2 regions of the Saliniramus sp. genome follow, and region 1 is predicted to be linked to the other one. Evidence: predicted binding sites of a transcription regulator. Region 1 holds the regulator's gene; the other holds the start of a gene.

Region 1 (7,180 bases):
ATGGCTGCTGCGACGAGAACGGCGCGCCCGCCGGGCGATATCAGGGTCATGGGGAGCCTCCGGAATGCGCGGCAAGCTTGATCAGGAAACAGGGGATAGGCCAGTCCGGCACGCGGTTCAATCCACCACCCGCAATTCTTTTTCGAGCACCTGGAGAACGCGCCGGAGTTCATGCCCGCGCTTCATCACGCGTCCCGTTCCGGCAACGACGGAAAACGCACCCTGGCGGCGCGCAGCGCGCGGGTCCTTCTCGATGCGATAGAGCGGGGTTTCGGTGGTGCGCCGGAAGACCGAGAAGATCGCCTTGTCACGAGTGAAGTCGATGGCGTAATCGCGCCATTCACCGGCGGCGACCTTGCGGCCGTAGACGTTCAGGATCTCGCGCAACTCGTCGCGATTGAAGGCGATGCGGGGCTGCGCGTCGCGCTTGCCGGCAGGAGCCTCCTCGCCCCCGGACGGAAAGGATACCACACTTGCGCCGGGAGGATGCCCTCTTGCAGGATATCCGTTCGTGATATGAGCCTTCTTCGCCTTGTCACTCTCGCTCATCAAGCCTCCTGGCGGACCTGAGCGCACGCCCGCGTGCCGACAGGTCGGATTATCGTTGCGGTCAGCATGATGGCGATGCCGAGAGTGTGTGGCAAGAGCGCGTGGCAAGAGCGCGTGGCAAGAGCGCGCGGCAAGCGGATGCAACGAGGGTGCAGGGAAGGTGTGCCTGCAGAGCCAGCAGCCGGTATTCTGTGCATCGCTGCTGCAAAACAGAGCAGGGATCCTCGCTTTTCTACTAGGCGAATCGCATTTTTTCGGACACCATATTCATGTCATCAACAAACGAAAGGAGGTGATCCAGTGTCTCATTGTCTGCTTCTGCGGTCCGCCGCTCCCGTGACCTGGGTCCGTACCTTCGTGGGGATCCGCGCCGTGTGATCATCACGTCGTCATGGTCGATGCCGGCCGTGGTTTGGCAATGCGAAGGCCGCCCTCCCGCAGGGCGGCCTTCTTTCGTTTTGCGTCCGGGTCCTGCGTCTGATGCGGCCGCAGATTGATGGTCTCGCCGTGTCTTGCTGTGCAGCGAATCGCTCGATAACCCGCTACGGTTCAGCCTTTCCCATGCGCGAGACGATCGGCGATTGCCTCCAGCGACGGCAATGTGTCGATTGGTCCGATGGCGGCGAGCGTCGGCCAGCTTTCGAGGAGATGTGCCCCCGCAGCGCGGACTTCATCGACCTCCAGCGCCTCGACCTTGGCGACGAGATCGTGGATCGGCACGACGCGCCCCCAGGCGAGGATCTGGCGCGCCATGCGTTCGATACGCCCGCCGGGCGTCTCCAGCGCCGCCTGCAGGCCGACCTTTATCTGCGCCTTGGCACGCTTCAATTCGCTGTCGTCCAGCGCCAGCGTGGCTTCGCGCAAGGTGTCGATGGTGACATCGAGAAATTCCGGGATATCTGACCCGGCGACGCCCGCGCCGATGCCGAAGATGCCGGTATCCGAAAACGGCCAGTGGAAGGCATCGACGGAATAGGCCAGCCCGCGCTTCTCGCGCACTTCCTGCCACAGCCGCGAGGAAAGCGAGCCGCCCAGAACCTGCGTGAAGATCTGCGTGGCATAGTATTGCGGATCGGTGAAGGAGCGCCCGTGCAGGCCGATGACGAGATTGGCCTGTTCGTGATCGCGCTTCAGCCGTGCCTCGCCGCCGTGATACAGCCCCGGCAGCAACGCGTCGGGCAGATGCGGGCCGAGCCCGCCGAAGAAGCGCCGCGCCGCATCGACCACGCGGCCATGCTCGACAGCGCCGGCGGCGGTGATGACCATGCGCTCGGGCGCGTATTCGCGGGCGCAGAAGGCGCGGATCATGTCGGGGGTGAAACTGCGCACGGTCTCGGGGCGCCCCAGGATCCGCCGCCCCAGCGCCTGGTCGGGAAAGGCCGTTTCCATCATCACGTCGGTGACGAGATCATCCGGCATGTCCTCGACCGAAGCGATCTCCTGAAGGATCACCCCGCGCTCGCGTGCGAGCTCGGTCTCGTCATGCACCGAATCGGTGAGGATGTCGCCGAGCACGTCGAGGGCGACATCGATATCCTCGCCCAGAACCCGCGCCGTATAACAGGTATATTCGACCCCCGTCGCCGCATTGATGTCACCGCCGACATTCTCGATATCCTCGGCGATGGCCCTGGCCGACCGTCGGCGCGTCCCCTTGAAGGCCATGTGCTCGATCAGATGCGACAGCCCGTGCTCGTCCTCACGCTCGTTGCGCGCCCCGGCCCCGACCCAGATGCCGAGCGCCACCGTGGCGATCGAGGGCATCGATTCGGTGGCCACCGTGAGCCCGTTCTCGAGAACGGTGATCTGCATGTCGCGATGGGTGCTCATGATCAGCCGCCGGCCACGATGCGCGAGCGCTCCCGGATGAAGCGCTCGACCGCACCTTGGTCGTTCGCCACCACGGAGAAACGCTCATCGCGCTCATACAGATCGGCCAGATGCGCCGGCAGCCTTGGTCGGATGCCGCTGGCCTTCTCGACCGCATCGGGGAATTTGGCCGGATGGGCGGTGGCGAGCACGACGCGCGGCGTGGCGGGATCATGCTCAAGCGCCGCGCGGGCCGCCCGCACGCCGATTGCCGTATGGGGATCGAGCAGATAGCCCGCTTCGCGCTGCGTCACGCCGATCTCCTCGGCGACGTCCGGCTCGGGGACGGCCTGCGCCGTGAATTCCCCGCGGATGCGCTCCAGCGGCTCTGGAGCGATGGTGAAGGCGCGCGCCTGTGCGAGCTGTCCCATAAGCCCGCGGATCGCCGCGCCGTCGCGGTCATAGGCCTCGAAGAGCAGACGTTCAAAATTCGAGGAGATCTGGATGTCCATCGAGGGGGAGGTGGTCGGCATCACGCCCTTGATGGCGTAATCGCCGCTTTCCAGCGCACGCGGCAGGATGTCGTTGGCATTGCTCGCGATCTGGAGATCAGCCACCGGCAGTCCCATCGCTTTTGCGATATGGCCGGCGAGGATATCACCGAAATTGCCCGTCGGCACGGTGAAGGCGACGGGTCGGTGCGGGCCGCCCAGCGCCACGGCGGCGGTGAAATAATACACAGCCTGTGCCGCGACGCGGGCCCAGTTGATCGAATTCACGCCCGAGAGCAGCAATGCGTCGCGGAAATCGGCATGGTTGAACATGCCTTTCACGATGGCCTGGCAATCGTCGAAATTGCCCTCCAGTGCGATGGCATGGACATTGGGCGCCGCCACCGTCGTCATCTGCCGGCGCTGGACCTCCGAGACGCGGCCATTCGGATAGAGGATGAAGATGTCGACCTGATCGAGCCCGGAAAACGCCTCTACCGCCGCCGAACCGGTATCGCCGGAGGTGGCGCCGACGATGGTGGCGCGCTGGCCGCGTTCCTTCAACACGTGATCCATCAGCCGCGCCAGCAGCTGCATCGCAACATCCTTGAAGGCGAGGGTCGGGCCGTGAAAGAGTTCGAGCACGAAGAGATTGTCACCGATCTGGACGAGCGGGCAGGTGGCCGGGTGCCGGAAATCCGCATAGGCTCCCGCGACCATGGCGGTGAAGGCGTCGTCGGCGATTTCGCCATCGACTAGCCGGCCCAGCACATCGCGCGCCACGGTCGCATAGGGGCGCCCGGCATAGCCGGCAATGGTCTGCGCATCGATCTGTGGATAGCTTCTCGGCACGTAGAGCCCGCCATCGCGCGCGAGCCCGGTCAGGAGCGCATCGTTGAAACCGATCGCGGGCGCTTCGCCCCGGGTGGAGATATGCAGCACGGCCCGTCATCCTCGTCATCTGGCTGCGCCGCGCCCTCGGCGCCACGCGGGCGGGACCATATTCCTTCACCCGGCAAGCGACAAGGTTTGATCGAGGGGGCTGTGCCAGTCATGCAGGGCTGGAGAGGGGAGTTATGGCGCGGCCCTCATGCAGGGCGCGATTTCCCTCCCCGCAAGGGAAGGATCAAGGGTGGGGTGACGCTGGTTTGCGCGATGCGCGACGCTGGTGAGCGTCATCGCCAATTCCTGATGGCCCGCTTCGACCTGATCCGCTACCAGACCCGCGCCGGCGAGCGGCTTCAAATCATAACGCATGCCGGGTGAGCGTCCCTGCAGCTCCGATCCCCGCCCTCAGCCCTCGCCCCGAGCCCCCTCACCGCCCTTCCTTGATGATGCGCGAGAGGACGCGGGCGGTGTAGTCGACCATGGGGACGATCCGGGCGTAGTTCAGGCGCGTCGGGCCGATGACGCCGAGGACGCCGACGAGTTTCTGCTGCGGATCGTGGAAGGGGGCTGCGATCAGCGAGGAGCCGGAGAGCGAGAACAGCTTGTTCTCGGAACCGATGAAGATGCGCACCCCCTCACCGTGTTCGGTGCGGGTGAGGAGCTCGACGACATCGGTTTGGGTTTCGAGGTCATCGAAGAGGAGGCGGATGCGTTCGAGATCCTCGATCGCTTTCAGATCCTCCAGCAGATTGGCCTGGCCGCGCACGATCAGGTGGCGCGCTTCGCCGCTCTGGGCCGGCATCGCCACGCCGGCCTCGATCAGCCGCGCGGTGAGTGCATCGAGCTCCTGCTCCATGGATTCGTGCATCGCCTTAGCTTCATGCTTGATATCGCCCAGCGTCTTGCCGCGAATGCGGGCGTTGAGGAAGTTGCCCGCCTCCACCAGCGCCGAGGCCGGCAGGCCGGGCGGCAGATCGAGCAGGCGGTTTTCCACCGAGCCGTCCTCGGAGACGAGGACGACGAGGGCGCGCGCCGGGTCGAGACGCACGAATTCGATATGCTTGAGCGGTGCATCCTGCTTCGTCGTCGCCACCACGCCTGCACCGCGCGACAGGCCCGAGAGCATGGCGGAGGCCTGGGCCAGCGCGCCCTCGAAATTCTGCTCCATGGCGGCGGCCCGCATCTCCACCTCGATGCGCTCGCGCTCCGCCCGGTCGAGATCGCCGATCTCGAGCATGGCATCGACGAAGAAGCGCAGGCCGCTCTCCGTGGGCAGGCGCCCGGCGCTGGTATGCGGGGCGTAGATCAGCCCGGCATGTTCGAGATCCGCCATGACGTTGCGCACGCTCGCCGGCGAGAGCGAGACCGAAAGCAGCCGGGAGATATTGCGCGAGCCGAGCGGTTCGCCGGATGCGAGATAATTCTCGACGATCTGCCGGAATATCTCGCGCGAACGTTCATTGAGATCACTCAGCGTCTGGGCCCGCGCGGCGCTGGTGCGGGGAGCGTCGTTTTCATTGGCCATGATCCGTGCCGATACCCTGCAAGCGAAAAAGCGAAATGCCCAAACAGCTTACACCGCACCGCCGAACCCGCCAACACTTCCGGGATCTTTGCACGATGCGCGATCAGCCCGCCTGCGCCGCGCGGGCATCGCGGATCAGCTTCCACAGAACCTGCGGCGTCGCCGGCATGTTCACGTGATCGATGCCGAGCGGACGAACGGCATCCACGATCGCGTTCATGATCGCCGGCAGCGACCCCGCGCAACCCGCCTCGCCGCAGCCCTTGGCTCCGAGCAGATTGGTGGTGGCTGGCACGGAATGGCTGTCGAAATCGAAGAAAGGCACATCCTCGGCGCGCGGCAGGGCGTAATCCATGAAGGAGCCGGTGACGAACTGGCCGCTTTCGTCATAGACGACGCGCTCCATCACCGCCTGCCCAAAACCCTGGACGATTCCGCCATGCAGCTGGCCCGTCACCAGCATCGGATTGACGATGGTGCCAAAATCATTGACCGCGACATAGCGGTCGATTCGCACCATCCCGGTCTCCGGATCGATCTCGATCTCGGCCACATGGCAGCCATTGGGATAGGCCGAGGGCGCACTTTCATGCACATGGCTGACATCGAGGCTGTCGGGTACGTCTTCCGGGAGCGCCATGCCCTCACGCAGTTTCGCGGCAAGCTCCATGATGCCGATGGTCCGATCGGTACCGACGATGGCGAAGCCGCCATCAGCGAATTCGATATCGGCAGCTGCCGCTTCGAGCACATGGGCGGCGATGGCGCGGCCCTTCTCGATCACCTTGTCGCTCGCCTCAAGAATGGCGGCGCCGCTGGCCATGATCGATTTCGACCCACCGGTGCCGCCGCCGGCGATCAGTTCGTCGCTGTCGCCCTGGAGCAGATTGATCTTGTCGAAGGGCACGCCGAGCCGGCTGGTGAGCACCTGGGCGAAGGCAGAGGCATGGCCCTGGCCATAATCGAGCGTGCCGGTGATGATCGTCACCGTCCCGTCCTTCTCGAAGCGGATACCGCCCATTTCATTGACCGGTGGTGCCGTGACCTCGAGATACTGGCCAATGCCGATGCCGCGCAGCATGCCACGCTTCTCGCTCGCACGGCGGCGCTTGCCAAATCCCTTCCAGTCGGCGGCATCGAGCGCCTTGTCGAGGAGCGCGGTGAACTCGCCGCTGTCATAGAGCGTCTCCACCGGCGTGGCATAGGGCATCTGCGACGGCTTGACATGGTTGCGCCGGCGCAGGGTGACGCGATCGATCCCCATCTCGGCGGCAGCCGTATCGATCAACCGCTCCATGACGTAGTTCGCATCCGGGCGCCCAGCCCCGCGATAGGGCCCCATGGGCGAGGTATTGGTGAGCACCGCTGCGACATCCACCTCGACGAGCTTGGTGCGATAGACGCTGACCACGTTCTTGGCGAGGTTGAGCGTCGAGAACATCGGCGAGACGTGGCACAGATAGGCGCCCATATCGGCAAAACCCTCGAGCTTTACCGCAAGAAAGCGCCCCTTCTCGTCGAGCGCCAGCGAGGCCTCCAGCTCGATGGCGCGGCCATGCGTGTCGGAGACGAAGCTCTCCGAGCGCGTATCGGTCCATTTCACCGGGCGTCCGAGCGTGCGTGCGGCATGCAGGAGGCCGACATATTCCGGATAGACCGCCGATTTCATGCCGAACGACCCGCCGACATGGCGCGTGCGGATGCGCAGCTTGTCGGTCTCGACACCCAGCACCTGCTTGGCGAGCAGCGCGCGCATGCCGAACACGCCCTGGCTGCCCATATGCATGGTCCAGCGCCCGCCATCCGAATCGTATTCCGCAATCGCCGAGCGCGGCTCCATCGATGCGACGATGACGCGGTTGGAGACGATCGGCAGGCGGGTGACGTGTGCGGCGTCACGGAAGGCCTTGCCCACCGC
Region 2 (7,180 bases), on a different contig from region 1:
TCGAACACCACGTCTTCCGGCCCCGATACCGGCGTCGCCTCCACCTCGGAATCGAGGCGTCGGATGGTGTTTTGCGCGAGGTTGTAGGTGCCGGCAAAATCCTTGCCGCGCCCGATCGGCCAGGTCACCGGCGCCGTATCGAGTGCGAGCGTCTTCTCGATCTCGTCGAGCAGGTCGAACGGATCGCGCGTCTCGCGGTCCATCTTGTTGATGAAGGTGACGATCGGGATGTCGCGCAAGCGACAGACCTCGAACAGCTTGCGGGTACGATCCTCGATACCCTTGGCAGCGTCGATCACCATGATGGCGGAATCCACTGCGGTCAGCGTGCGGTAGGTATCCTCCGAGAAATCCTCGTGGCCCGGCGTGTCAAGCAGGTTGAAGACGCGCCCGTCATATTCGAAGGTCATCACCGAGGTCATCACCGAGATGCCGCGCTGGCGCTCGATATTCATCCAGTCCGAGCGCGTGTTGACCCGGTTGCGCTTGGCCTTGACCTCACCGGCGAGCTGGATCGCGCCGCCGAAGAGCAGGAGCTTCTCGGTCAGCGTGGTCTTGCCCGCGTCAGGGTGCGAGATGATGGCGAAGGTGCGACGGATCGAAACGGGATTGTCGGGACGGATCTGCTCGGTCATGGATACGTGCCAGTTCGACGGCGGAGGGGCCGGGCGCCGACCACTGGGCATGCGCCGGAAGCCGGACCTGTTTTGCGCATCCGTTTGAACCATCGCGCCGCGAATTGCAATGGCGCCGATCCGGCGCCCGGCATCACCGGTCGAGGCCTCGGCAGATTGCCGTCAGTCCTGCGCCCCGATCGCCGGTTCCTCCGTCATGCCGGCGAGCACCTCGGCGACATGGCGCACCTCGACCGTCTTGCCGTCGCGCGAGAGCTTGCCCGCCATGTTCATCAGGCAACCGAGATCGCCGGCGAGCAGGACCGGAGCGCCGGAATCGGTTATATTCTTCGTCTTCGCCTCGACGATGGCGTTGGAAATCTCGCCGTATTTCACTGCGAAGGTTCCACCGAAACCGCAGCAGACGTCAGATTCCGGCATCTCGACCAGTTCGAGCCCCTCGACCCCGGCGAGCAGCTTGCGCGGCTGGTTCTGGACGCCGAGCTCGCGCAGGCCGGCGCAGGAATCGTGATATGTCACGCGCCGGTGGAAGCTGGCACCGGTGCGGGTATGGAACATCACGTCGACGAGGAAACTCGTCAGCTCATAGGTCTTGGCGGCGAGGGCATTCGCGCGCGGCAGCCAGTTCGGATCGTCGTGAAAGAGTTCCGGGTAATGTGTGCGGATCATGCCGGCGCAGGAGCCTGAAGGCACCACGACGTAATCGAAGCCTGCAAATGCATCGATCACCTGCTCCGCCAGATCGCGGGTGGTGCCGCGATCACCGGAATTATAGGCCGGCTGGCCGCAGCATGTCTGCGCCGGCACATGCACAGTGCAGCCCGCTTCCTCCAGCAGCCGCGCCGCGGCGAATCCCACCGACGGACGCATCAGATCGACGAGGCAGGTGACGAACAGGCCGACACGCGGCGGCTTGCCCGGGGAAGCCTTTGCCTTTTCGGGTGCGGATTCATGGTTGCGGGGCGTTTCGCTCATGTTTGCGCCTTGTTGTCAGGGACGGCTGGTTTGTGTTCATTCTGGGCTGCATCCGACGCGGGTCAACCGCCCGCGCGCACAAGACCCATATGCGCCTTGGCAAACCGGCGGCGCAGCAATGTCCTCATGCAAGGGCGAATGTCTTGACAGAATGCAGCGCCGCGCTTATGTCCACCCCAGCGCTGGCACTCACTGACTGCGAGTGCTAGCAGCGTGTTCAATCGGGGCCTCGCGTAGCGCATACCGGGCCCCAACGCCAGAGAAAACGAGGACGCACACATGAATTTTCGTCCCCTGCACGACCGTGTCGTGGTTCGCCGCATCGAAGCGGAAGAGAAGACCAAGGGTGGTATCATCATTCCCGACGCCGCCAAGGAGAAGCCGCAGGAAGGTGAAATCGTCGCCGTCGGTCCCGGTGCGCGTGACGAGACCGGCAAGGTTGCCGCGCTCGACGTCAAGGCGGGTGACCGCGTTCTGTTCGGCAAGTGGTCCGGCACCGAAGTCCGTATCGACGGCGAAGACCTGCTGATCATGAAGGAGTCCGACATCATGGGCGTCGTCGCGTAAGCACGGCCTGCTGTCGAACCCGGTGGCGAGACGCATCGCAAGGCGCCGCCGCAACGCTGAAACAGATGGGATCCCGGCCCGATCAGGGCGTCCGGTGATCCCGAAATTCCAAAAGGAAGTGTCAAAATGGCTGCCAAGGAAGTCAAATTCTCGACGGAAGCGCGCGACAAGATGCTGCGCGGCGTCGAAATTCTCGCTGAAGCCGTACGCGTCACGCTCGGCCCCAAGGGTCGTAACGTCGTGATCGAAAAATCCTTCGGCGCCCCGCGGATCACCAAGGACGGTGTGACGGTTGCCAAGGAAATCGAGCTTTCCGACAAGTTCGAGAACATGGGCGCCCAGATGGTGCGCGAAGTGGCCTCGAAGACCAACGATGCCGCCGGTGACGGTACCACTACCGCCACGGTGCTGGCTCACGCCATCGTTAAGGAAGGCGCCAAGTCGGTCGCCGCCGGCATGAACCCGATGGACCTCAAGCGCGGCATCGACATGGCCGTCAAGGCTGCCATCGAGGACATCCGCAACCGCGCCCGTCCGGTGAATTCCTCCGGCGAAGTCGCCCAGGTCGGCACGATCTCCGCCAATGGCGACAAGCTGGTCGGCCAGATGATCGCCGATGCCATGCAGAAGGTCGGCAACGAGGGTGTCATCACCGTCGAGGAAGCCAAGACCGCTGAAACGGAAGTCGATATCGTCGAGGGCATGCAGTTCGATCGTGGCTACCTCTCGCCGTATTTCGTGACCAATTCCGAGAAGATGGTCGCCGAGCTCGAGGATCCCTACATCCTCATCCACGAGAAGAAGCTGACCTCGCTGCAGCCGATGCTCCCGATCCTCGAATCTGTCGTCCAGTCCGGCAAGCCGCTGCTGATCGTCGCCGAAGACATTGAGGGCGAGGCACTTGCCACGCTCGTCGTCAACAAGCTGCGGGGCGGCCTGAAGATCGCTGCCGTCAAGGCACCCGGCTTCGGTGATCGTCGCAAGGCCATGCTTGAGGACATCGCCATCCTCACGGGCGGCACCGCCGTTTCCGAGGATCTCGGCATCAAGCTCGAGAACGTGACGCTCGACATGCTCGGCCGCGCCAAGAACGTGCGCATCGAGAAGGAAAACACCACGATCGTCGACGGTGCCGGCTCGAAGGACGACATCGAAGCCCGCGTTTCGCAGATCAAGGCCCAGATCGAGGAAACCACCTCGGACTACGACCGTGAAAAGCTCCAGGAGCGCCTGGCCAAGCTCGCGGGCGGCGTTGCAGTGATCCGCGTCGGCGGCTCCTCCGAGATCGAGGTGAAGGAGAAGAAGGACCGCATCGACGATGCCCTCAACGCCACCCGTGCGGCGGTCGAGGAAGGTATCGTCCCCGGTGGCGGCACCGCACTCCTGCGTGCCAAGGGCGCGGTCGACAAGCTCACCGACGACAACCATGACATCATGGCCGGCATCAAGATCGTCTCCAAGGCGCTCGAGGCTCCGCTGCGTCAGATCGTGGACAATGCCGGTGTCGAGGGCTCGATCGTGATCGGCAAGATCAACGAGAACTCATCGGCCACCTTCGGCTTTGATGCCCAGACCGAGACCTTCGTCGACTTGCTCGAAGCCGGTATCGTCGATCCGGCGAAGGTCGTGCGCACGGCGCTCCAGGATGCCGCTTCCGTCGCAAGCCTGCTTGTGACTACCGAAGCGATGGTCGCCGAGCTGCCGAAGAAGGAATCGGCTCCTGCGATGCCGGGCGGCGGCGGCATGGGCGGCATGGGTGGCATGGATTTCTGATCCGGCTTCCCGGCCCCGCGCCGATACCCGTTACGAGGCCCCGGAGCGATCCGGGGCCTTTTTCGTCGCGCAGGGCAGGCGGAGGCTTGTCGGCGCAGGAAACCCCTGCAAGAATATGCAATCTTTAATATACGTATCAGTGGCTCGCGATTTCGACACTATCGTGGAGGTATCAGGCGGATGATGGATCGTGCACAGCGTAACGAGAAGATACTCAAAACGATCGCTGAGCGCACAAAACAGGCGCTTACCTCGAAGCAGGCTGCTCGCGAGATGCTCATTAAGGAAGGCATCTATACGAAGAAAGGAAAACTACGAGCCGAGTTCGGTGGTGGCAAGTCCGGCGGTGGCAAACCCGCTTCTGGCAAGCGAAAGAAGCTCGTTACGGCGTAACCTGCCTTGGGACGCCTCGCCACATCCTTCGTTCTCGGCTTCCACGGCTGTGATGCTTCCGTTGCGACGGAGGCCGTGCTCGACGGGGCCGATGTCATCCAGAGCGAGAAGGACTACGACTGGCTCGGTCCCGGCGCGTATTTCTGGGAGTCGGATCCGCTTCGCGCCCTCGAATGGGCACAGTGGAAGAAGCAAAGAGGCGAATACGAGAATCCGAGCGTGATTGGCGCCGTTGTCGACCTGCGAAACTGCCTTGATCTGGTTTCGCGGGAAGATGTCGAATTGGTCAAAAATGCATACGACGCCTTCGTCAAGATTCGTAGGCATTCCGGGCTGGAATTACCGACCAATCGGAACCCGGACGGCACGGAGAAAGATGATCTGCTGCTGCGCTTTCTCGATTGCGCGGTATTGCGTCATCTGCACGAAATGGTAGATGAGACACCCGATACAGAACCCTTCGATACGGTGCGCGGCATGTTCGTCGAAGGCGGCAAGGCCTTTCCGGGAAGCGGCATTCATCGCAGGAGCCACGTCCAGATCGCCGTGAGAAACCCGGCCTGCATCAAGGGATTGTTCTTTCCCAGAAACTGGTCTCGCGCCTGAGCCCCTGTCGAGCCACCACTTTCGCTTGACAAAGCGTCCGGGCGAACGCATTGATCTCGCCATGTATACGCATTTTGAACGCCGTAGCCGACGTATGACCACCGCCCTCCAGCGGCTGCGATGACGCGCGTTTTCTTCTGAAATCCGCCCAGGCAAGCCGCGCGTTTCGTGCGGCTTTTTTCATGCGCGCCGGATACGCCCCCAGGCCGAAATCATTGACCGAACCGAGTACGCGATCGCATCGCTCCAGAAACGGAAGACGACCATGACCAGCCCGCAGGACAATCAGACGAAAAAGATCTTCATCGACGGTGAAGCCGGCACGACCGGGCTCGAGATCCGCGATAAGCTCGGCGCGGTGGCCGGTGCGCAGATCATCAGCATCGACCCGGCTCGGCGCAAGGATGCGCAGGCGCGGCGCGAGATGATGCGTGAGGCCGATCTGGTCGTGCTCTGCCTGCCCGATGACGCGGCCCGCGAAGCCGTGGCGATGGCGGATTCGCTCGAAGGCGCCCGCCCACGCATTCTCGATGCCTCGACGGCCTTCCGCACCGATCACGCCTGGGTCTACGGTTTCGCCGAGATGGAGCCGGGCCAGGCGCAGATGATCGCGGCGGCCGACCGCGTTTCCAATCCGGGTTGCTACCCGACCGGTGCGATCGCTCTGATCCGCCCGCTCGTGGAAAAGGGCCTTCTGCCGGAGGATTTCCCCGTCACCATCAATGCCGTATCCGGCTACAGCGGCGGCGGGCGGCAGATGATCGAGCAGTACGAGCAGGGCGACGCGCCACCCTTCGCGCTCTACGGGCTGAATTTCTCGCATAAGCATCTGCCGGAGCTGACGAAATATACCAAACTGGCGCGGCGCCCCATCTTCATCCCGTCCGTCGGCAAATACCGTCAGGGCATGTTGATCTCGATCCCGCTGCATCTCGACCTTCTGGGTGGTGCAAGCGCGAGCGATCTGGAGCAGACGCTGGCCAACTGGTACGGTGATGGCGGCCTCGTGCGGGTGATCACGGCACAGACTGAAACCCGCATCGAACCGGAGGCGCTCAACGGCACCGACCGGATGGAGCTGCGCGTCTTTTCCCACCCCGAATACGCCCAGGCCGTGCTGGTGGCCCGGCTCGACAATCTGGGCAAGGGCGCCTCGGGTGCAGCCGTACAGAACATCCGCCTGATGCTCGGGCTCTAAAGGGGCGCATCGGCGGGCGCGATGCCCCGAGGCGGTATTGGCATTTCCCGGCGATTGTCTGACCGCCGGGCTCGTGCTCTCCTGTCGTCATCAACGAAGACGAGCCACCCCTGCGCAGAAGACGGCGCATGACGCCGCCGGGGTGGCTCGGGCCAATGACGGGAGGAGACGCGGGATGTTCAAGAGCGCTTCGGACGATCAGAAATCAAGCCGTGCGAAGGTGATCACGCCGGAGCAGCTGCGCTCGCGGCTGTGGTTCGACAATCCCGATAATCCGGGAATGACCGCGCTCTATATCGAGCGCTATCTCAATTACGGCCTCACCGGCGAGGAATTGCAGGGCGGAAAGCCGATCATCGGCATCGCCCAGACGGGCTCCGATCTCTCGCCCTGCAATCGCCACCATACCGATCTGGCCAAGCGGGTACGCGAAGGCATCGCGGCAGCGGGCGGTGTTGCCTTCGAATTTCCCTGCCATCCAATCCAGGAAACCGGCAAGCGTCCCACCGCGATGCTCGACCGCAACCTGTCCTATCTCTCGCTTGTGGAAGTGCTATACGGGTACCCCCTCGACGGGGTGGTGCTGCTCACGGGCTGCGACAAGACCACCCCCGCCCTGCTGATGGCGGCGGCGACGGTGAACATTCCGGCGATCAATCTCAATGTCGGCCCGATGCTCAACGGCTGGATGAACGGCGAGCGCGTCGGCTCGGGCACGGTGGTCTGGAAAGCGCGCGAGCGTCACGCGGCCGGCGAGATCGATTACGAGGAATTCCTCGAAATCGTTCGCAGTTCCGCACCCTCGAACGGCCATTGCAACACGATGGGCACAGCCTCCACCATGAATGCCCTCGCCGAGGCGCTCGGCATGAGCCTGCCCGGACAGGCGGCGATTCCGGCCCCCTATCGCGAGCGCGGCCAGGCCTCCTACGATACTGGAAAGCGGATCGTCGAGATGGTCTGGGAGGACCTCAAACCGTCCGACATTCTCACCCGCGAGGCATTCGAGAACGCTGTCATCGCCTGCTCCGCC

The links. Region 1 encodes HrcA, which represses chaperone genes, less so after heat shock. Its sites were predicted from a motif close to GTTAGCACTCNCNNNNNGNGAGTGCTAAC; they were not measured.
Region 2: a site for HrcA is predicted at 1,792-1,820, ahead of groES (co-chaperone GroES). Genes of this name have one in related genera too.

The regions. Positions count from the first base shown of each region.
Region 1 is NZ_DATGCW010000007.1:12,717-19,896, forward strand. Features, by position in the region: gene VKP01_RS00290 (lipoprotein) at 1-50, opposite strand, end outside; gene VKP01_RS00295 (DUF2794 domain-containing protein) at 118-471, opposite strand; gene VKP01_RS00300 (pitrilysin family protein) at 1,099-2,379, opposite strand; gene thrC (threonine synthase) at 2,382-3,791, opposite strand; gene hrcA (heat-inducible transcriptional repressor HrcA) at 4,165-5,262, opposite strand; gene VKP01_RS00315 (xanthine dehydrogenase family protein molybdopterin-binding subunit) at 5,366-7,180, opposite strand, start outside.
Region 2 is NZ_DATGCW010000152.1:2,263-9,442, reverse strand. Features, by position in the region: gene VKP01_RS07245 (peptide chain release factor 3) at 1-635, opposite strand, end outside; gene VKP01_RS07240 ((Fe-S)-binding protein) at 798-1,610, opposite strand; gene groES (co-chaperone GroES) at 1,890-2,177, shown strand; gene groL (chaperonin GroEL) at 2,304-3,950, shown strand; gene VKP01_RS07225 (hypothetical protein) at 4,131-4,343, shown strand; gene VKP01_RS07220 (hypothetical protein) at 4,350-4,949, shown strand; gene argC (N-acetyl-gamma-glutamyl-phosphate reductase) at 5,215-6,147, shown strand; gene VKP01_RS07210 (IlvD/Edd family dehydratase) at 6,323-7,180, shown strand, end outside.